DNA from 2 places in the Vreelandella sulfidaeris Esulfide1 genome. Region 1 is predicted to be linked to the other one. Evidence: predicted binding sites of a transcription regulator. Region 1 holds the regulator's gene; the other holds the start of a gene.
The links. Region 1 encodes FliA, which starts transcription of late flagellar genes. Its sites were predicted from a motif close to CTAAAGTTNNNNNNNNNNCNGCCGATA; they were not measured.
Positions count from the first base shown of each region.

Region 1 (19,119 bases):
CTTCGCGTTTAGCCTGGATAAATTCGCGCACATCCGGATGACCTACATCAAAGGTGCCCATCTGTGCGCCGCGACGACCACCAGCAGAGGCCACGGTAAAACACATCTTGTCGTAGATATCCATAAACGCCAGCGGGCCGTTCGTGCCTGCGCCAGCGCCAAATACAAACGCGCCCTTATGGCGCAGCGTTGAGAAGTCGTAGCCAATACCGGCTCCCGACTTCAACGTCATGCCCGCATCGACCACCGAGTCGAGAATATCGCGCATTGAATCGCGGATCGTGCGCGAGACGGTGCAATTGATCAGACTTACCGCCGGCTTGTAGGCCTCTGCACCCGCATTAGAAAGAATACGGCCTGCAGGAATGGCGCCGTTTTCAAGCGCCCAGCGGAATTTCGGTAACCACTCTTCCGCTTTGTCACCTTCTACCGCTGCGAGGGCGCGTGCAACACGTTCAAACGTAGCACCGACATCCTGATCGACTGGTTGGCTATGACGGTCCTTGAGACGATATTTGGCATCCCAGATTTCCTGCGAGGGGGCCTGCATCGGAACGTCATTAGAGGTCTTCATAGCCTTAGCAGCGGTACTCATGTCGCAAAACTCCTTCACAGCGGGGTGAATATAGCGCTCAAATAGAGCGATTATACGTGCCATCGGCGTGAAGTATAGCCTTGACTTCACACTACATGAGGGGCTTTTTTTATTCCTTTCTACCATATATAGAAAAATCAGCGCGTTACTCTTTTGCTGGGCCTCCACACGCTATAGGCTAGTGTTTTTTGGCTAACTGGCTTCAAGTATGCTCACAACTCACTCCCAACGCCTCTCCTCGCTAACAGGGGTTGCCATGGTGACGGCCCTGTTGGCGGCCGCCATGCCCGCGGCTAATGCGGCCACGTTCAATACGGACGAGATAGCCACACATGACCATTGGCAATCGCTGACGCTCTCGCTGGGCGGAGAACAGCACTACCGGGCGGTAGAAACCCACAGCTATTCAGACGCAACGCTTAGCCTTAATGCGACTCAAGGCGTATGCGATTTACCCTGGCTGGAGATGCGCGTCACCCTTGAACAACAGCAGGGTGAAAGCCGCGCAGTTAACCTTGTGCCCGCCCGGCTGCGTGTTGATGAGCAGCCGGTGATTGATACCATGGCAGAATTTATTACCGAACGGGGTGACGATGGCTTTTATGTCCACTTTTACCTAAGCGACCTGGAATCCCTGATGACCGATATGCGCCAAGGTGAGCAGCTGTTTCTCGGTTTTGACCAGGAAGAGCGCGAGCCGTGGTATATGACCTTTAGCCTGCAAGGCGCCGACGCTGCGATTTCACGGATGCTGGGTCAGTGTGAAAATAATGGGCCGGCGGCTTAGCAGCAAAAATAACGTATAGCGCATAAGCTCAGATGCGCCTTGGTCACCTATTCCCCCTCGGCCTGCTGCCTTAGCAGTAGCTCGACGCGCCGATTGGCAGCGCGGCCATCTGCGGTTGTGTTCGGTTCCATGGGCTGGGTGTCCGCATAGCCGACGGCTCGCATACGTGAAATATTGAACCCTTGACGCTCTAAATGGCGCACGACAGCGATAGCCCGCGCTGATGAAAGTTCCCAATTAGAGGGGAAGCGCACTGTCGAAATAGGCACGCTGTCGGTATGGCCTTCTACCGAAATCTGCCCATCAAAACTGGCGAGTACATCCAAAAGGCTTTCAACCACCCCCCGCCCGCGAGGCGTTAACACTGCTTGACCGCTGGGGAACAATAGACTGGTATCAATCCGCAAAGTGACCCCTTCACGCCCCTGTGAAACGCTGACACCGGGAATATCGAGCCCCGCAAACTGGGGCTGCAATCCTTCATGGCGGGGCTGTATACCAGTGGCCAGAGAGGCTAGCGGCAACGACGTTATAGCGCTTGTCGACTGCATGTAAGCAGTATCAGCCGCTTCTCCTCCACCCGGCGGCGTCAGAGAAAGCAGCAGCACAAAGAGCGTGATTAACAGCGTCAGTACATCTAGGTAACTGGTTAGCCAACCATCATCGCCATCGCCTGGCGATGGCGTCATTTCCAGCGCATGGCGCGTATCACGGTCTAACATGCTGGCTATCCCTTGGCCGCCGAACTCACCGACGAATCAGGTCTTGGCTTGACACTATTGTCGCGAATTTCATCGTGGTAGTTAGCGACAAAAGAGTTGAGGGTCTCTTCAATAAACGACGGCAGGCGGCGCTTGGTAATCAGCGAAATACCTTCCAGCACCATGTTCATGGTAATTAGGCGCTCTTCAGTGCGGCGCTCTAACTTCACTGCAATCGGCTTAAACACTAAGTTGGCGAGTAAAATGCCATAGAAGGTGGTTAGCAGGGCGACTGCCATGCGTGGGCCAATCACCTGCAGGTCGCCCGCATCCATGACTTCCAGCATATTCACCAGCCCCACCAGGGTGCCGATCATGCCAAACGCTGGCGCGTAGGTCGCCATGGTACGAAATATTTGTGCTTCGGCATGCTCACGCGCTTTAAGGCGAGCAATGCGCCAGCGCAGCATGTCAAAAATTTCGTCCTCTTTGGTATTGGCAATCACCAGTTGAATGCCGGTGCGTAAGAACGGATTACGGGTATGCTCCAGCTCGCGTTCTACCGCCCGCACGTCGCCTTTAAACCATAGCCGCGACATATCCACCAGTTCGCGGATATCGTCACGCATATAAGTATTTTCGCGCCGAAATACCAAGCCCACCAACCGCACAACACGCACGACTTCTTTCAGTGGGTAGCTGATAAAAGTTGCCGCCAAGGTACCGGTCACTACAATGGCCAGACCCGGCCAATTGATAAAGCTTTCGGGTGACTCTGCAGTGAAAAACAGCACACTGACCAACAGCAATATGCTGGCAAAGATGCCTATTAACGTCGAAGGATTCATCCACGGCTCCTTGCCGGTCACAAGTGAGTAAAAAGCGGTGTTATGCCGAGTCGTGCAAACGTGCGCGTAAACGACTTACGGCCTGACTGTGCAGTTGAGAAACGCGTGATTCCGTTACGCCCAATACAGCCCCTACTTCCTTGAGGTTGAGTTCTTCTTGGTAATACAGCGCCATTAGCAGCTTTTCACGTTCGGGTAGAGCCTCGATAGCTTCAATTAACGTTTGTCGCTGCTGACCCTCTAGTAATTGCTCAAACGGCGAGCTGTTCAGTTCACTACTGACTGGCTCACCGCCCTCGGCAACCAGATCTTCATACGGTAACAACTGGCCGCTATTGGTATCATTGAGAAGTTGCTGATACTCATTCAACGGCATCTCAAGATGCAGAGCGATTTCGTGTTCTTCCGGTGCCCGCCCTAACTGTTGTTCCAATTGGCGAACGGCACCGTCAACCGCACGCGCTGAGCGACGCACACTGCGCGGTAGCCAATCACGGGTGCGCAATTCGTCCATCATTGCGCCCCGAATACGCTGACTGGCAAACGTAGCGAAGGTTGCGCCTTGGGTAGCATCGAAACGTCCGAGTGCTTCCAACAGCCCCACCATGCCGGCCTGAATAAGGTCATCGAGCTCAATGCTGGCTGGCAAACGGACCTGAAGCGTCAAGGCCTGACGTCGCACCAGTGGCATGTATTGCGTCAACAGCTCGTTTTGTTTAATCCTGCCTTGTGCTGTGTACATCCTCTCGCCTCGCGGCTATACAGCCTTCACTGATAGTTCACAATCATTTGCAACCCCTGCACACGAACAGGCCGCTGGCCTGGGCGTAAAGCGAAGCGAAAATACAACGGCGCATTGGCTCTTTGTCCCGCTAGCGCGGTAGTAGAGCCACGCATACCTGTTAACGCAACGCACTGCTCAGGATGGCACAACCAGGCGTTTAACAGCGCACCAGGGGGAGATTGAAATTGCCACTGAATACGACCGAGCTGACCTGACTGGAGGTTAATGCCGGCAGGCGGATAAGCGTTCTGACTAGCGCTTGCTCGATCACTCATGGCCACCATCATTCCAGGGATCTGGGCACTCCAACTGCCGGCTGCCGCCTGGGCACTTCCCGTTAACCCTATCAGTAGGCAGCCTACCAGCAGCAGCACAATTCGTGGCAATGTTCCTCTTACTACCCAGCTTAGCATGCTAAGCCTCCTCGGCGGAGTATGCTCATCGTGCAAGCACCAATAGTTCCATATTTAAGTAGTACTCAGCAGCTCCGCGCAAGTTATCGAGCAACCCCTGACGAGGCAAGTTAGGCTCGTGAAGCGCCAGCAAACGGCGCGGGCCGCCCCGTTCATGTAACTGACGCAAGGTACGGTACATAGCGGCAAAGGCGTCGGCGTCGCTATTGATCCATAGCGCCCAGCGGCTATATTGTTCACGTAATTGAGCCAGGTCGGCAGTTTCCGCCATGACGGCACGAATATCCCAGTCATCAGGCGTACCCGCCCAGCTGCGACCTTGCGTTGACCACTGTCCCAGTCGCGCTTTGACCTTGTTCACCTGGGCTGCACCATGACCGGGTAGCCCCACCACAATAAGCGGAATTTTGGGTCTGGGCGGCGCTAATATCGTTGTCTCTTCAACCGTCGCTACCGTCGGCGATAATAAGGGGGAGGTGTGTTCGGAGACATGCTCTGCCGCCGCGACATCAACTGCATCCTCAGTCTGCTGCTGTTGGCGCTGCAGATTTGCCCACTTGCGTAACCCTGAGGCTTGGTCTTGACCACTCACGCCACACCCTCTCGACTAACACTGCCCATTTGGCGAATCGCATCGCGGGCCATAAATGCGTATACCAGCGCATCAAGCATGCCGGTATCGCGACGACGACGGCTCGTACCTGATAGGCTAAGTAGATCACCGCGCAGCGTTTGTGCTCCTTCATCATCAGCAACATCGAGGTGCCCGGCGACCGCCGCCACACCGCTGGCCATTAGCAGACGCACTTCGGCATTTAGATCCCCACTGTCGGCTTCTTTTAACTGCTGCCAGGCGCGGCGCGTCAACGTTGATAATCCATCGCTTTGTAGCTGTGTTAGCAATAGTGAGAGCACTTCTGTCCCTAATCGAGCCGGGGTAAGCCAATAGCGGCGCGTCACCACTTTCGCGCTTTCAGGGTCGCGAATTTCTCCATACCAAGCGAGCAGCGCATAGCCTGTCGCGTCTTCAACTTCCGCGTAGGCGGTCCAAAGTTGTACAGGTTGACCACGAAAGCGTACACCCACTTGGTGCGTCAGCACGCTGTCACTAAACAACTGCCGAATGCTCTGGCGCTCATGGTGAAAGAATACCCGATGACTGGGGGCCACTTGGCTGACCCAGGTCAAATGCTCGGCTTCCAGCCACGCCAACGCGTCGGGCTCGGGTAAACGTGGTAGTAAGTGTACCGCTACACCACTTGATTCAGTCAGCGCGGCTAAGCGCGGCTGCCAGCCCGCGGCATGGCGATGCTGTAGCCAGGGTAACGCCAGCCATGCGCCATCTGTATCCAGGCCAATGTCGGGCATTGCCCAATCACAGCCGCGTTCGTTTCGCCGTGCTGACCACGCCATGCCCAAGGTAGTATTCGCCGCCGGATAACCGGCGAGCAAAGCATTCAAACGCTCTTCCTGCACACGGCTCGGTAGTGAAGCCAAGTCCCAGATCGCCTCTAATTCTGAAAACCCAGTAATCCGTTGGCGTAACCGCGCCAGTAGCGACGACAAGCGACGCCCTTGTCCCAATACATCACGCGACCAGCGTGGCATTCCCATTGGCGCATCAACATGGTGGACGCGCTCACGGTTCGGCGTCGCCGTTTTCAGCGCTTGATCCACCAACGTATCAGCACTGGCAATCGCCATATCTTCCGGCACCTGCTGGCCATAAGACCCAAACAGCACGCGCATGCCATGGCGCATAACAATATCCAACACCGGTGCAAGGCGACCCGCCTCATCCTGCTTGGTGATAATACAATCGTCTAGTTCTGCACCCGCGGCCCGCGCCGCCTGCCGATAACGTAACACGACCTCTTCGAGCGTTTCCGGCTGACTGGCCGCATTCAGCAGTAGTACCAGGCGCACTCGGGAGCGCCCCCCTTGAAGGTGGGCAATTTGCTCTATGACTCGCTGGTCACGCTGGCTCATGCCTACGGTATCGATAATCACCCACTGTTTGCCCTGCAAACGACCCAGCAAATCGTCGATGGGCTGTTCGGCATCCAGTGCGTACATGGGCGTATCCAACAGTCGCGCATAGATGCGCAATTGCTCATGGGCGCCGATCCGGAAGCTATCGGTGGTAACCAGCGCCACTGGGCGCGTGCCGTGGCGCAACACAAAGCGTGCCGCTAACTTAGCGGTAGTGGTGGTTTTCCCCACCCCTGTTGGCCCTACCAATGCGACGATGCCGGTTTGATCGAAGAAGCTTGGCTCATCGCTGAGCACGCAGAGACGTTCCATTAATTGTTGCCGCAGCCACTGCAGCGGCGCTTCACTATCCCCGCTTAACGCGGTTAGCGGTTCAGGCAATCCTACAAGCAGCTCATCAGCGAGCTCACTGCTAAAACCAACGTTCCATAGCAGCTGCCGCAGCCTTGCGGCCGTACCTGTCGGCGTTACCTGGCGTGAGACGGCAGCATTGGCGGATTGATTGGTTGCCAACAGCGCTCGCATATCCTGCATTTCACGCAGTAAGCGCTCACTCATTGCCTGCATCGGGTCTTGCGCCGGGGGGGAGGCCGGCGATTCAGGTGGTGTAGGCTCGGGTGAAGGCTCAAAGTGGTCAATGGCTTCGTCCGCCATGGCCAAGATTTCAACGCCCCCTTCGGTACGCCGATTGGCCACAATCAGGGCATCTTCACCAAGCGTTTCACGCACTTGGCGCATCACATCACGACTGTTGGCTCCCACGAAACGTCTAACACTCATGACTTACCCTTTGCCTATACTGGAAATGATCAACGTTAGCCTATCACGGCAGGGGGTTACTATCGTCCGCCCACCACGGTAGTCACTCTTAATGTACGATCATCAGGAATCTCTGCCTGGGACAGTACCGACATATGGCGTAGACGACGGCGTAAGAAGCGTGATAGCACCGCCCTTAGCGAATGCTGCACGACCAGCACAGGTGGCTCGCCTGAGCTTTCGTGGCGTTCGAGCGCCTGCTGCGCCTGCGTCATCAGTGTCTCTGCCAGCCCAGGCTCCATTGCACCGTTGCCATTCATGGCCTGCACCAACACCTGCTCCAACTGGGCATCCAGCCCCATTACATTGAGCGTCTCCTGGCCTGCAAACCATTGCTGGACAATCGCGCGGCCCAGGGCGACCCGCACCAGCGCCGTTAACTCATTAGGATCTTTTTGCTGCGCAGCAAACTCCGCCAGGGTATCCAAAATGGTGCGCATATCACGAATAGAGACATCTTCATCGAGCAGATTTTGCAGGATACGCTGCAATACCGTTAGCGAAATGGCTTTTGGAATCACTTCTTCGACCAGCGTTTTTTGATCATCGCCCATTTTATCGAGCAGCCTCTGAACTTCCTGGCGGCCCAACATTTCGGGTGAATGACGATGCAATAGGTGGTTTAAGTGAGTCGCTATCACCGTACTGGCATCAACAACGGTGTAACCGTATACCTGGGCATGTTCACGCTGATTGGCATCAATCCAAACAGCGGGCAAACCAAAGGCCGGATCCTGGGTTTGGGTGCCCTGCAGCTCGCCTGAGACCTGCCCCGGGTTAATCGCCAGCCATTTACCCGGCTGCGCCTCGGCACGGCCAATCTCAGCGCCTTTCATAGAGAGCACATAGGTGTTGGGTGGCAGCTCCAAATTATCGCGGATATGCACGACCGGCGGTAAGAAGCCCACTTCTTGCGCAAACTTTTTACGCACACTTTTAATCCGCCCGAGCAGCTCGCCTTTTTGACGCGAGTCAACCAGCGGTATTAAGCGATGGCCCACTTCCAACCCAAGCGTATCGACCAACTGCACATCTTCCCAACTCGCTTCGGGGGTTTCTTGTAATGGTACAGGGGCCGCGGCAATTTCCTCTTTAACCAGCGCCTGATCTTTTTGGCGTATAATAAACCACGCCAAACCACCCAATAGCGCAGTAAAGAGCAGAAATACCAAATTGGGCATGCCGGGCACCATGCCCAGTAGGCCCATCACTACGGCGGCTAATATTAGCACCTGAGGGTTAACGAACAGTTGGCTGAGCATTTGCTGGCCAATGTCTTCATTCGTGTCGGTACTCACCCGAGATACCGTGACACCCGCTGCGGTCGAGATGACCAGGGCGGGGATTTGTGCCACGAGACCGTCACCGATCGCCAGCAGCATGTAGGTCTGCCCTGCCGCGGCAAAGCCCATATCATGCTGCAGCATGCCAATCATCAGCCCGCCGATGATATTGACCACCATAATCACCAAACCGGCAATGGCATCGCCACGGACAAACTTGCTTGCACCGTCCATCGAACCAAAGAAATCAGCCTCTTGAGCGACTTCTGCGCGGCGCTTTTTGGCGTCTTCTTCACCGATTAAGCCAGCATTCAGATCGGCATCAATGGCCATTTGCTTACCGGGCATCGCATCCAGCGTAAAACGGGCACCTACCTCAGCAATACGGCCAGCACCTTTGGTGATAACCATAAAGTTGATGATGACCAAAATCAGGAAGACCACTAAGCCCACGGCGAAATTACCGCCGACCAAGAAAGCCCCAAACGCTTCAATGACTTTACCAGCCGACGCACCGCCTTGGTGTCCTTCCATTAGTACCACGCGGGTGGAGGCGACGTTGAGCGACAGACGCAGCAGCGTTGTAAATAGCAACACAGCGGGAAACGCCGCAAAGTCGAGCGGTTTTTGCGTAAACATGCTGACCATTAGCACCATAATGGCCAGAGCGATATTGAAGGTAAAAAGCAAATCCAGGGCGAAAGGGGGTAAGGGCACAATCATCATGCCCAAAATCATCAGGATGAGCAGAGGCCCGACTAGCAGCTTCATGTGCACATCACCCACCCAGCCGCGCTGACCTATTAGCTGACTTAAGCCTTTCATGGTTGCGCCTCATTACCACCGGCGCCATGCCCGGGGCTTTCCATATCCGGGGGAACCGGCAGATTATCGGGGGTTGGAGGCATCTCGCCTCCCTGGTGTGCTACTTGCTTGAGGCGGTAAGCCCAAGCCATTACTTCCGCCACTGCGGTATACAATTCGGCAGGCACCTCCGCCTCTAGGTCCACGTGATAATACAAGGCACGTGCCAATGGCGCAGCCTGCAATCTTGGCACCCCTGCCTCTTCGCCGATTTCACGAATGCGCGCGGCCACCGCATCGGCGCCTTTTGCTACCAGCCGCGGGGCACCCATGCTGCCTTCTTGGTAAGACAACGCTATCGCATAGTGAGTCGGGTTGGTAATAATGACATCTGCTTGCGGTACTTTACTCATCATCCTGCCACGCGCCATGGCCTGCTGCTGCTGGCGAATGCGCGCTTTCACTTGCGGGTCGCCTTCCGATTCTTTGTGCTCACGCTTGATCTCTTCCTGGCTCATGCGCAGCTTTTTAGCATTGTCCCAGAGCTGGAAAGGAACATCGATCAAAATGACCACGATCAACACCAGTACCATTAGCCCGGCCGCCTGAGCCGCCATGGTCAGTGCATTGGTCAGCGCTTGCTGGATGGGCTGATCCATGAGCGCCATAAATTTGCCGATGTTGAAATACAAAAAAATCGCGGCGACGCCCCCTACCAGCACCGACTTGGCGATCGCTTTTGCCAATTCGATCAGTGCCTGGGTGGAGATGATACGCTTTACGCCCTTAATAGGATCTAGCTTGGAAAACTTGGGCTGCATTGACTTAGCCGATATCAACCAGCCTCCCATCAGCCCCGGGGCTACTAATGCAATCACGGCTAACAGTAAAAAAAGCGGCATCATGGTAAATAAAGTGCGCTGACCAAGATCCAGCGCATTGACCAGCATGGGCGTACTTTCCATTGCCTGGCGACGCTCAAACAAAAACGCCTGCTCCATCACCGCCCCCAACTGGTCATAAAGCATTTTGCCCATGCTATAAAGGCCAATGACGCCGCCCAGCAGAAGTAAAAAGGTGTTTAACTCGCGGGAACGGGGCACCTGCCCCTCTTCGCGGGCCTTTTCTTTTCGCCTGGGGGTGGCCTCTTCTGTCTTTTCCTGGTCGCTATCGTTATCTGCCATTCGGGTATCCGGCCAGGTGAAGCGAAGCTTAACACGTATTCAGCCGCCCATAGGGACGGCTGAATAGCGTGCTTGCGTGCCCAGAGGGCGTTTAATAACGCGCTTTAAAAGCCTAATTCATCCAACAAGTCGTCTACTTGGTCTTGTCCAGAGACGGTATCAGGAACATTATCCTTCACTTGTGGCCCGTTCAAAAGCTCTTCGTTACGCCGTGCATTGTCGCTTTTCCACTGATCCTCGGCCTTGCGCTGCAACGTTTCTCGTGCATGGGCGCCCGGCGCGTTATCAATAAGCACCTGCACCAACTGATGCTCGATCTCATGGATCACGTCCATCATCTTCTTGATCACTTGGCCGGTCAGGTCTTGAAAGTCCTGGGCCATCATGATTTCCATCAGCTCTTTGTTAGTCGCTGACACCACATCGGGCACGTCGCTGAGATAAGTGCGTGTCTCAACGACGAGTGCCTTGGCCTCGTCCAGCTCTTTTGGCGCTTCAAACCACTCGGCCCAGCGCTTATCTAGCGCTTCCGCTCGGTCTGACAACTGATCCTGCAGCGGCTGTGCACGGTCAACGGCATTGAGCGCTCGATCTGCTGCCTGCTCCGTCATGGTGGCGACATAGTGCAAGCGGTCGCGTGCATCGGGAATGGCTACTGCCGCCTTCTCAATCTCTTTATCCAACCCTAATTCACGCATGTTCTCGCGCAACATGCGCGTCAACTTACCGATGCGATGAATTAGGTCTTCAGCGGCTTGCTCGGACAGCTGGGCAGAATCGGACTGCTCATTCTGGCTCATAATGTTGTCTCCTCATTAACCAAGCCCGTAGGCTCAGTCGCTCACATACCCAGTTTGTCGAAGATCTTATTGAGCTTCTCTTCCAGGGTGGCGGCAGTGAACGGCTTAACGACATAGCCGTTCGCACCCGCCTGAGCCGCCGCTATAATGTTTTCCTTCTTCGCTTCTGCGGTCACCATCAGCACGGGAAGACTTTTTAAAGCGTCGTCCTGACGGATCTCCTTGAGCATCTCCAAGCCATCCAGATTGGGCATATTCCAATCCGAAACGACAAAATCAAAATTGCCAGCACGCAGCTTATTGAGCGCATCCTGACCATCCTCTGCTTCATCCACGTTAGTGAAACCTAGTTCCTTAAGTAGACTACGCACGATCCGACGCATGGTGGGAAAGTCGTCTACAACCAGGAAACTCATGTTTTTATCTGCCATCGGTCATCCTCTATTCAGTACATGGCACAGGGGTAACTGGAAAATACACAGTCAGGGGTTTAAAACGTTTCTTTAAAACTCTTCCCACTCTTCTTGGTCGCTCCGCTGCGGAGCAGGTGGACGGGCTTGCTGACCGGCCTTAGGGGCAGGCATCGCGTTGGGAGGTGTGTAAGTTGAGGACGCAGAGGGTAGCACCTGGTGTGCCGCAGCCTGCATACCCAACAATTTGAACACGGCGACTGCCTGTTCCAATCGGTTGGCCTGCTCTTCAAGCGAGGCGGCTGCTGCAGAGGCTTCTTGTACCAATGCCGCGTTTTGCTGGGTCACTTGATCCATTTGGCCAACGGCCTGACTGACCTGCTCAATACCATCGCTCTGCTCTTGGGAGGCGGCGGAAATTTCATCCATGATATCCGTCACACGTCGAACGGCGGTGACTACATCCGACATCGTGGTGCCTGCCTGCTCGACCAGCGTAGAACCTTGCTGAATTTGCGTTACCGAGACATCAATCAGCGTTTTAATCTCTTTGGCAGCATCCGCACTGCGGCTGGCCAAATTACGCACTTCCCCGGCCACTACCGCAAAGCCTCGGCCTTGCTCGCCAGCACGCGCGGCTTCTACCGAAGCGTTAAGCGCCAAGATATTGGTTTGAAAGGCAATAGAATCAATAACGCTGGTAATATCAGCCACTTTTTTCGAGCTGGTAGAAATGCCGTGCATGGTCTGAACCACTTGCGCCACCACTTCCCCGCCGCGTTCTGCCGTGGTGGAGGCATCTGCTGCCAATGTACTGGCTTGGCGGGCGTTATCGGCGTTCTGCTTTACCGTGGCGGTCATCTCTTCCATGCTGGCGGCGGTTTCTTGGATCGAAGCGGCCTGCTGTTCAGTGCGCGATGAAAGGTCGGCGTTACCGCTGGCAATTTCGCGGGTGCCGTGGTGAATTTCATTACTGCCTTCACGTACGCGGCTAACGATATTGGTAAGATTCTGCTGCATGGTCGCCATGGCACTAAACAGGCGACCAATCTCATTTTTACCTGCTTCCGGCAGCGGCTTAGTCAGATCAGCCTCAGCGATGGCATCCAGACGCTCTACGGCGTTACCTAAAGGTGAAATCACCGTACGGCGTAGGCCCAAATAAATGACCAAGGTCATCAGCATTGCGAAGATAACGACGCCCGCATTGATCATGGTAAACAGGTTGCCCTGAGCCGCCGCATCCGTGCGGATGGCATCTACCCGCTGGAAACCGTACTCCACAAACGCCGTCATGCTCGTCGCCAAATTGCTCAAGGGCTCAACCAACTCGTCACGCAGGTTGTTGAAGCTGGTCAAGTCCATATATTCGAATGTTTCGTGTTGCTGTTTAACTAGCCCGAGCACGCTCCGAAAATCAGCAGTTAAAGCGTCCCCTAACGCTTTTCCTTGGGGCGACAGAGAGACTGCGGCAAAGCGTTCAAAACGCTCTTCGGCACGCGCAATCCGATCGCCTGCAATCGCGACTTGCGCATTAGATTGCTGGGTCTGGCCGACCATCAAATAGTTTGAGGCGGTTTCCATCGCCAGCATCGCTTGGTTTAGCAGCGAGTCGGCACGGTTAATTTCATTTAACTGCGCATCGCTAATATTACTGAGCGTCGTCAGGTTACTTTGTGAATTACGGTCAGCCACAACCGCCATGCCCGCAATTACTAAAATCAGGGCAACAAAACAGACGAGCGCCGTGATCACAGCGGCGTGAATACTCAAATTACGCAGTAAACGGTTCATTGGAAATTCCCTTGCGAGCTTATTAGGTTTTTATGCCGAGTTTATGCAACATTTTTATGCTAGGCATTTCTGCTAAGCACTTTAACTCAGTACTTATTGATAACATTACACACGCTGGGCACGACCTGACGCTGCGATCAACGCCATCATACGTGTGGGAATGTCATCTAACGCAACCACCTCTACTGCGCCCCCGACCGCAATAGCTTCACGGGGCATACCGAAGACCACACAGGATTGCTCATTCTGAGCAATGGTAGGCGCGCCCGCTTGGCGCATTTCAAGCAGCCCTACTGCACCGTCTTTTCCCATGCCGGTAAGGATCACTCCGATGGAGTTCTTGCCTGCGTGTTGAGCCGCTGAATGAAACAGTACGTCTACCGAAGGGCGATGGCGGTTAACCGGCGGGCCGCTATCTAAACGCGCAACGTAGTTGGCACCACTACGCGCAAGCTTAAGGTGCTGATCGCCCGGCGCAATATAGGCGTGCCCGGGCAGAATTCGCTCCCCATCGGTCGCTTCTTTCACGGTAATCCGACACAGCCGATCTAACCGTTCAGCAAATGAGCGAGTAAAACCACCGGGCATATGTTGGGTAATCAAAATCGCAGGGGCATTGGCGGGCAAGGGTTCAAGCACCGCTCGAATCGCTTCGGTGCCGCCGGTCGAAGCACCAATAATAATCAGCTTCTCACTGGTTACTAACGGGGCTTTCAAAGCTTCTGGTGGCGGAGTGTTTTTATGCCGCGCCTGACGAGGCCGTGAACGCGCCGCGGCGCGCAGTTTTTCAGCGATCTCGTTCGCGTACTCCATCATGCCATTACGAATGCCAAGGCTCGGTTTGGCGACGAAATCCAGCGCGCCAAGTTCAAGCGCACGCAGGGTAATTTCTGAACCACTTTGGGTTAACGACGACACCATTAACACCGGCATGGGACGCAAGCGCATCAAACGCTCAAGAAAGTCCAAACCATCCATACGCGGCATTTCGACGTCTAAGGTCAACACATCAGGGTTGTGCTGCTTGATCAAATCCCTGGCCGCAATAGGATCAGGCGCGACGGCGACGACTTCCATATCGGGCTGGGAGTTAATAATTTCTGTTAACAAATCGCGGATCAGCGCCGAATCATCGACACACAAAACTTTGATCTTGGCTGCGCTCAAAGCACGCCTCCTATTGCTATAGACGCCTGATGTGTGATTGCAACCGCCGGAGCAACAGCGCCTAAAGCGATCATAAAGACACGACATTTATTCATTTTTTAGCCAGGGTATAGACGGTCTGGCCACGCAGCTTGAACGCATCACTGATATATGAAAAATTTTCTGAGTGGCCTGCAAACAGCAACCCATCGGGCTTCATCAGTGGCGCAAATCGCTTAAGAATTTTGGACTGAGTATCTTTATCAAAATAAATCATGATATTCCGGCAGAAAACCGCATCAAAAGGGCCTTTAATCGGCCATTGCGGCGCCAGCAGGTTAAGCGGCATAAACTCGACTAAGGCTGACACTTCTGGCCGCACTCGAGCAAAGCCCGAATGGTTACCGGTACCTTTCTGAAAGAAGCGTTTTACCCGCGCTTCATCGAGCTTACGTACCTGTTCTAGGGGGTAGACGCCCGCGCGGGCCTTTGCCAAGGCATCAGTATCAATATCGGTTGCAATCACCTTAGCTTGCGATGCTTTAGCACCCAGTGTTTCCAGCAGCGTCATCGCCAGTGAGTAAGGCTCCTCACCCGTCGAAGCTGCCGAACACCAGATGGTGACCGGGTCTTGTTTGTTTTTTATATGCTCAGCTAACAACGGAAAATGGTGTGCTTCGCGAAAGAAAGCCGTGAGATTGGTGGTTAACGCATTAGTAAACGCCTCCCACTCCTTGGCCTCTGGCTGCCGCTCTAAGCGCACTAAATAATCCGTAAAGCGCGTCATGCCATGATGACGCAGCCGCTTTGCTAAGCGGCTGTAGACCATTTCGCGCTTATGTTCAGCCAGCACAATACCGGCGCGCTGATAAATCAACTCACGAATACGCGCAAAATCCGCATCGGTGAGCACCAGATCTCGCTCAATCTGATTACTGGATGCCCACTGGCCAGTCTCTACAACCCGTTCACGTTGTTCGGTCAAAACGCTTCCCACTCCTCTACTGAGGCTGCTTGCCGTTTAACGGGCGAATTCGGCGACGCTGCGCCAGGTTGTTGAGCAGTAAGCACGTTAGGCATCTGTGCCACTTGTTTGACTGCTGTCACCGCAGGCGGACGTAATCCCGCGTTACTATTTAATCGAAATGCTTCTACCGATAGCGCTAATAGCCCCGCCTGCTTCTCTAGGGAAACCGCTGCACGTGCCGTCTCTTGTACGCGTAGCGCATTGCGCTGGGTCGCTTGATCCATTTCTGCTACCGCTTGGTTAACCTGGGCAATCCCATGGCTCTGTTCCTCAGAAGCAGCCGAAATCTCGTGCATGATTTGCGTCACACCACGCGCAGCTTCTGCCACTTCGCTGATCGCCGCTTCAGCTTTAGTTACCAAACTGGCCCCCGCGCTTACCTCGTGATTAGAGCCGTCAATCAGACCACGTATTTCTTGTGCAGCGCCTGCGCTGCGGCCAGCTAGATTACGGACTTCTTCGGCCACCACGGCAAAACCACGGCCATGCTCCCCTGCACGTGCTGCTTCTACCGACGCATTTAGCGCAAGGATATTGGTCTGAAACGCTATTGAGTCGATCACGTTGATAATATCGGCCATTTGCTGGGAGCTTTGGGTAATGCGCTGCATACTGTCGACCAGCTGCGTCATCAGCTCGCCAGTACTCGTTACCTGGATAGCATTGTTATCGGCTAGACGGCGAGCTTCTTGAGCGTTTTCGCTGTTTTGCCGCACGGTAGAGGTCATTTCCTCCATGCTGGAGGCAGTCTGCTGCAGAGAAGCCGCTTGCTGTTCAGTGCGTGACGATAGTTCTTCGTTTCCACTGGCGATGTCTTGGGCGGCGGGAGTAACAACATCAATGCCTCCCTTGACGTCAGCAATAATATTACTGAGGCTTTTACGCATGGTATTCAGCGAGTCCATCAGTTGGCCCACTTCATCGCGCCGTTGAGGAGGCACCTTCGTCGCCAAGTTACCGCCCGCTATTTGCAGCGTAAAACGCGCTGCACTTTTTAATGGACGAACAATCGAACGCAAGGTAACCACCCCAATCAAAATCAGCAATAATAAGCCAACCCCAAGCACGATGGCTTGCGCACCCAACATGGTGGTTTGGTCTTGTTGCGCGTCAAGCGCCATAGCTTCAGCTGCTTGTTGTTTCTGGGCAATCATCTGGTTGACCATGCCTGACAAGGCGCGGCCATCGCTGTTCATCACATCGATGACCGCATCCAGGCCGGTGAAAGCTTGGTAGGTCTCTTCCGCCTGAAGCACACTCGCCGCTTGCCCCATGCCATTTTGTAAAAAAGTCTGCAGCTGTTGATTAAACTCAGTGGCAAGTTCGGTTTTGTTGACATCGCGAGAGTAGTATTCCTGCCATACGGCGGCGACTTCTGCAGTGCTCGCCTCAATACTTTCGCCCATTTCAAAGCGCGTATTGATCAGATCCATGCGTTCAGGCTCGATCATCGTTTGACGGGTCTGGGCAATGGTTTGGTCGATTTGCTGTAAACGGATAACGTCACGTAAACCATCATTATTTAGCTGACCCAAACGCTCTCCCGATGCATTCAAGCCATACAGCCCTAGCCCACCGCTAACTATCAGCAGCAGCCCTGCCACGACAATCATGCCTGTCAATTTCGCCCGGATGGTGTCGAAGCGCACCCGTGCCAAACGGTTGAACACCCCTTTTTGACGTAGACGGCCATTATCTAAATAAAGCCGCTTATTGCGGCCTTCGCGAATATCAGCGTATGCCCGCTCTGCCCGCTCAATGGCATCCCGCGCAGCTTGAACACGCACCGAGGTGTAGCCCACCACTTGTTCATCTTCAATAATCGGCGTCACGCTGGCATCCACCCAGTAGTGATCACCATTTTTACAGCGGTTTTTAACCAGCCCGCGCCACGTTTCCCCTGTCTGCACGGTTTGCCAGAGATTTGCAAAGGCAGCCGGTGGCATATCCGGATGACGTATCAAGTTATGTGGCGCGCCCATCAGCTCTGCGTGTTCAAAACCACTAATATCGATAAACGCAGGATTCGCATAAGTGATGCGCCCTTTGGTATCGGTACGCGAGACTAAAAAATCATCTTCTTTTAGCTCGATTTCACGCTGAGAGACTGGCTGATTGTTACGCATAGACTGCCTTATTAGTGTTTTTTTGTTAACAGAAGCGTGCCGACCCTACTCGGCAGCTTAAAATGATGCCCACTCTTCGTCATGCTTCTCTGGCTGCCTACGGCCAGCTAATAGCGGCTGCAATGCCTCAGGCGAAGCAACCGTAGAAAAGGAAGAAGGCGCGTTTTGATTTGATGTCCCAGCAACACGGAAACGCTCCACCGCTTCTCGTAAGCGAGCGGCTTCGCTTTCAAGCTCATTGGCATTTTTTGCAGCCTGTTGGACCAGCTGGGCATTCTGCTGCACAACCTGATCCATTTGTGCAACGGCTTGATTCACTTGACCAATGCCACTACTTTGCTGTTCAGAAGCTGCCGCGATTTCGTCCATGATATCGCTGACACGCTGGACAGCAGCCACCAAGCCCTGCATCGTTTCCCCGGCATGATTTACCCGCTGGGTGCCACTATCAACCTTACTGAGCGAGGCCTCAATCAGCGTGCGTATCTCCTTTGCCGCCGATGCACTCCGACTGGCCAAGCTACGAACTTCCTGAGCGACCACGGCGAAGCCTTTACCATGCTCGCCAGCACGGGCAGCCTCCACAGAAGCATTCAGTGCCAAGATATTGGTTTGAAATGCAATATTATCGATAACGGTAATGATGTCAGCGACCTGATGAGAGCTTGCGCTGATATCCTGCATAGTGTTAACAATCTCTCCGACTTCTTCGCCACTGCGGCGTGCCGTCAAAGTCGCGCTTCCGGCCAGCTGACTGGCTTGGCGGGCATTTTCAGCGTTATGGCCCACCGTAGAGGCCAATTGCTCCATGCTGGAAGCTGTCTCTTCCAATGAAGATGCCTGCTGCTCCGTTCGCGAGGAGAGATCGTTATTACCACTGGCAATTTGTTGTGAGCGCTCGAAAATCGATGTGCCGCTAGTCCGTACGGTGCCTACCGTTTGCGATAGAGCGCTCTGCATGTGCGCCATAGCGCTATAAAGACGCCCTATCTCATTGTTACCCGGCGAAGTGATAGATTGGCTTAAGTCACCCTGGGCCATGCGCTCAAAATGACTGACTAAACGATCCAGCGGGCGTAATACATTGGCGGTTACACCCCAGATAACCACAATAACCGTGGCAATTGTCATGACCACGATACCGAGGAGCACCCAACGAATTGTGGCGGCAAAAGCGCTGAAGAGAGCTTGTTGGGTTTGCACATCGTTAGATGCCTGCACGATTGCCGCGCCATGATGCAAAGCATAAAGGCCGATACCACTGGCAATTAAGACAAGTACCGAAAGGGTTGCTAATACGAGCCCCCAACTTAAGCGAACTGTCATATTATTCATTAATTGCCGCATTCGCTGTGTCACGCCTTTTACTCCACGCATAGTCGGCACTCGCAAGCACTTTCCGTAGCGCGAGAATGCATCATTAGGAAGAACGGAGGGGGCACACTCCCTGTGCCGTGCTTGATGGGTCTTAGTGGTTGCTGGTGCTTTCCACTAACGCCATTTCGTCGCTGGTTAATAGCTTATCAATGTCTACTAATACCAACATGCGATCGTCTAGGCTGCCCAATCCACTCAGGAAATCAGACGAGAGCGTGACACCAAATTC
Region 1 is NZ_CM133364.1:125,385-144,503, reverse strand. Features, by position in the region: gene ACW44H_RS00665 (adenosylcobalamin-dependent ribonucleoside-diphosphate reductase) at 1-595, opposite strand, end outside; gene ACW44H_RS00660 (hypothetical protein) at 804-1,382, shown strand; gene ACW44H_RS00655 (OmpA/MotB family protein) at 1,430-2,104, opposite strand; gene ACW44H_RS00650 (motility protein A) at 2,110-2,931, opposite strand; gene ACW44H_RS00645 (RNA polymerase sigma factor FliA) at 2,972-3,673, opposite strand; gene ACW44H_RS00640 (flagellar protein FlhE) at 3,700-4,128, opposite strand; gene ACW44H_RS00635 (hypothetical protein) at 4,154-4,720, opposite strand; gene flhF (flagellar biosynthesis protein FlhF) at 4,717-6,900, opposite strand; gene flhA (flagellar biosynthesis protein FlhA) at 6,960-9,047, opposite strand; gene flhB (flagellar biosynthesis protein FlhB) at 9,044-10,210, opposite strand; gene cheZ (protein phosphatase CheZ) at 10,315-11,010, opposite strand; gene cheY (chemotaxis response regulator CheY) at 11,052-11,441, opposite strand; gene ACW44H_RS00605 (methyl-accepting chemotaxis protein) at 11,514-13,214, opposite strand; gene ACW44H_RS00600 (protein-glutamate methylesterase/protein-glutamine glutaminase) at 13,320-14,381, opposite strand; gene ACW44H_RS00595 (CheR family methyltransferase) at 14,473-15,345, opposite strand; gene ACW44H_RS00590 (methyl-accepting chemotaxis protein) at 15,342-17,513, opposite strand; gene ACW44H_RS00585 (methyl-accepting chemotaxis protein) at 17,571-18,848, opposite strand; gene cheW (chemotaxis protein CheW) at 18,982-19,119, opposite strand, start outside.

Region 2 (3,842 bases), 780 kb from region 1:
ATCACCCAGTAAACGCTGAGCAAGCGCATGGGTCGTTTCGCCGCTAGCGTGGGTGAGGGCGGCAGAAAGCAGATGGCTGGTGCCGGTGGAGTAGAGCATTTCTCCGCCGGGTTCATCGACAAAAGGGCGGGTAATGGCATCGTTAACCCAGTTGTCGCTAGCCACCCAAGCGCCATAATTACTGCCGGATGTACGCTCCAACCCTGCTTGCTGGGCGAGCAGATGCGCCACGGTGATCTCGCTGACTTTTGGATCAATACCGCTAGGCAGGTGTTCGCCAAACAACTCGACCATGGGCTGCTCAACAGATTCGATAACACCCGCTTCAATCGCCGCGCCAGTAATCGCGGCCAACACGGTTTTAGACAGCGACTTGATATTGGCAGGCGAGGCAACACCCGGTCCGCCCTGATGATGCTCGTGGATAATGTCGCCGTCATAGGCCACCACCACGCTGTGGATGCGGTTTAGCGCCTGGGCCTGTTGGTCGAGTGCCTGCAGTGCATTCGCTGACGGTTCATTTGCGGCTGCAATAGAGGTAGAGAACAACGACATAGCAGCAAACGAAACAATTAAAACAGTAGCGTGCATTGCAGCACCCTCGGTAACAGTGGCAAAGGTTTGAGGTGTCGATGAAGGGGAGGTTCCTCAAACGCTTCGGATATGACGAGAGATGTCACTTTCGAGTAAGGAAATATACCTAGACTACGCAAAAGAAGAAAAAGCCTGCTAGGCTATGGGGGTAACTTAAGGGCAAGCAACTATTTGATTTTCCCCGAAACGCAATAAGCAAGGAGCGCCATAATGCGTAACATTATTTATATCATTGGTCTTATCGTGGTAGTTCTCTTCATCCTTTCGCTGCTCGGTCTGCGTTAAGCCCAAACAAAAACCGCCCGTAGGCAGCACCTACGGGCGGTTTTTTTATGCGCAGATTTAACGCCGCATGGATACGCCTAAGCGCAATCAGCGGCCCCTTGGCCAAACATATCAAACATCATTTCACGACCAAGGCGGGTCAATACAAAGCGGCCATGCTCATTTAAGGTGGCCGCTTCACTGGCTTCCATTACCTGTTGGCAGGTGGCCCAGGTAGGCGCTGCCGCGCTAAGCGCTAAAAGTTCGCGGCGGGCTAAGCCACGCTGAGGCAAGGTAATGGTTTCTAATACATGGCCGTGGTCGTACAGCAATTCAGCGGCAACCGACAAACATTGGCGAAGGCTGCGTTGAACATTCGCGGCGGTCGACAACCCCAAAGGCGATTGGGTAGGGCGTTGTGTAGCCGTTTCTGGAGACGTTAGTTCGGGAGGCATCGTATGTTCTCCTGCGGTTAGCCCAAGGTGAGCTTGTTGCAGCGCATTATAAACTAATGTCTAGATTAGACCAAGGTCTATGCTCGTATTGTTCGCAGAGAACATGAAGCATTCACAAAACTGAAGGATACAACTGGCAGCATAACGATCAGTGCCGCTAACTATTAAATAATGCCTAAGCGCCACTCGCGTATTATGTAACCATAAGGGTGCTTCACTATAGCGACTGAGGCAAAGAAGTAATTGGCGCGTTAAGAAAGGTTGTTAATTGTAACTTGTGGTTTAATGACTACGTTTTAACTCCCCTAATAATACTTGAGTTTTGGCTTGTTTTCTGTAATGAATAATAGCTAACAAGAGAAGTGAAAAGGTGAGTATTGCTGTAATCAAATAAACCTTTGATATTTAAATTGCCTCGATATCTGTAAAAAGAAATTAAAAGAACCATTCTACTATTGTAATTAGTTATTCCTATGGTGGCGTGGCAAAAGTTGAAGGTATACGTTAGTAGTAAATTAAATTTGTGCTGGTTATATTTATAGGGAATAGTCGATATGCCCATGGTACATAAAGCCTTATTTGAGGTGCGGAGGTGTCTGTGGCGTTACTAGACACATGGAGCAAACTGAATGCTAAAAGCACACTTTCTTTGGATGCCTCGGAAGAGAGTGACAGCCTGCTTATACTAGGTAGACTGCCCTCTAAAAAAGAGAGAGAGCCAATGAAAAAAACGACAGTGACAATCCCAGCACTAGCTGCCTCAAGTGATGGCTCTGTTCAGCAACATTCTCATTGGCAGTTGTCGCAGTTAGGTATCCTAGAGGAGCAAATGCTTGCGGCTAGCCAGTATTTTCACCAGCAGCGCCGATAGTGACGAGATTTGAGGGAAGTCATATAAGTATCAGCTTATTTTATAAGCTAGTTGCTAACTCACTGACTTGCAAGTATTACCAAATTGACGAACAAGGGCTAAAGTTACTTCATTTTTGGCCGATAATATTTATAGAATTTATATTTTGTGTCTGAGAGGACTGTACTGATGGCATCGATTTCTTCACTTGGCGTTGGGTCAGGGCTTGATTTGACAGGCCTGCTGAAAGAGTTGCGAACGGCTGAAAACCAGAAACTAGTGCCGATTACGCAGCAAAAAGAAAACCAGAACGCTAAAATTTCTGGTTATGGTCAGATCAAAATCGCAATAGAGCAATTCCAGACCTCCGTCAACAAGCTCAATGACCCGAAGCTTTACCAAAGCCTTTCGACTGAGATTCTAGGCGGTAGCGCCGTTAAGGCAACGGCGAGCAGTGAAGCAACGGCTGGGCGTTACGATGTTGAGGTTACTCAGCTGGCACGGGCGGGAAGCTTGGCGACCAACAGCATTCAGGGGGATGATGCTCTAACCAAGCCGCTGACAGGCGCTAACGCGAGTCTTGCTCTGACCTTCGGTAACGATGCTGATGGAAATCCTATTACTCAGGATATTTCCCTGACTGAAAGCAGTTCTCTAGAATCTATTCGCGACCAAATCAATGGCTTCGACTTTGGAGACGGCCCTAAAGTTAGCGCTTCCATCGTTAACGATGGCACAGGCTATCGCTTAGCACTCAACTCCTCTGCGAGTGGTAAAGAGGCTTCTATTAACCAGATGGCTTTTTCAGGACTTACGGGGGGAGTGACACTAGAAGGTACGACTGCCTACGAAGGCCGTGATGCTCAATTGAAAGTGAATGGTATTGACATCACCAGTGCCACGAACAAAGTAGAAGGTGCTATTGAGGGCGTCACGCTTAATCTTGAAAAGGTAACTGAAGCGGGCAGTCCCAATACAGTAGTGGTAGCACGCAATACGCTTGCAGTACGCGAGTCGGTTGAAGGTTTTGTAAAAGGCTACAACGCCCTTAAAGATCTTATTGGAGAGCTAACCGCATTTAATGGCGGCGGCGAAGCGGCTGGTGATTTGATAGGCGACCGTGCGGTGCGCTCAGTTGAGTCTCAAATGCGTTCTGCATTGGTAGGTAATGTACCCGGCGGCGATATTACTCGCTTATCAGACATAGGCATTGAGCTCAATAAAGAAGGTAAGCTCACGCTGGATTCCCAAAAGATGAGCGATACCGTGGCGAGCAATCAAGACGGTTTGGCAGCTTTTTTTGCTGGTAGTAGCGATGAGACAGGTATGGGGGGCCAGGTAAGCAAAACATTGGAGAAATTACTGGGCGAAAACGGTGCTTTGGGCAGTGCTAATCGCAGTGCAGAAGCAAGCGTGGTGGCCCTGGATAGCCGTTTTGAACGTACCGAAACCTCTATTGAGCGCACGATTGAGCGCTACCGGAAGCAGTTCACGCAGTTAGACTCAATGATGGCGCAAATGAACGCCACTAGTGGTTATCTCACCCAGCAGCTCGATATGATCAATTCGCAAATGAGCAGCCGTAAATAACAGGTAGTTCAAAAAGATTGTCTTTCATTTGTTAGCCCCTTCCCGCCAAGGAAGGGGTTTTTTATTAATTGCACCCTGCCTCAATAGCT
Region 2 is NZ_CM133364.1:3,569,957-3,573,798, reverse strand. Features, by position in the region: gene ACW44H_RS16635 (serine hydrolase domain-containing protein) at 1-591, opposite strand, end outside; gene ACW44H_RS16630 (hypothetical protein) at 957-1,313, opposite strand; gene fliD (flagellar filament capping protein FliD) at 2,353-3,753, shown strand.
Region 2: fliD (flagellar filament capping protein FliD) is a predicted target of FliA. The motif match lies at 2,283-2,309, and genes of this name have one in related genera.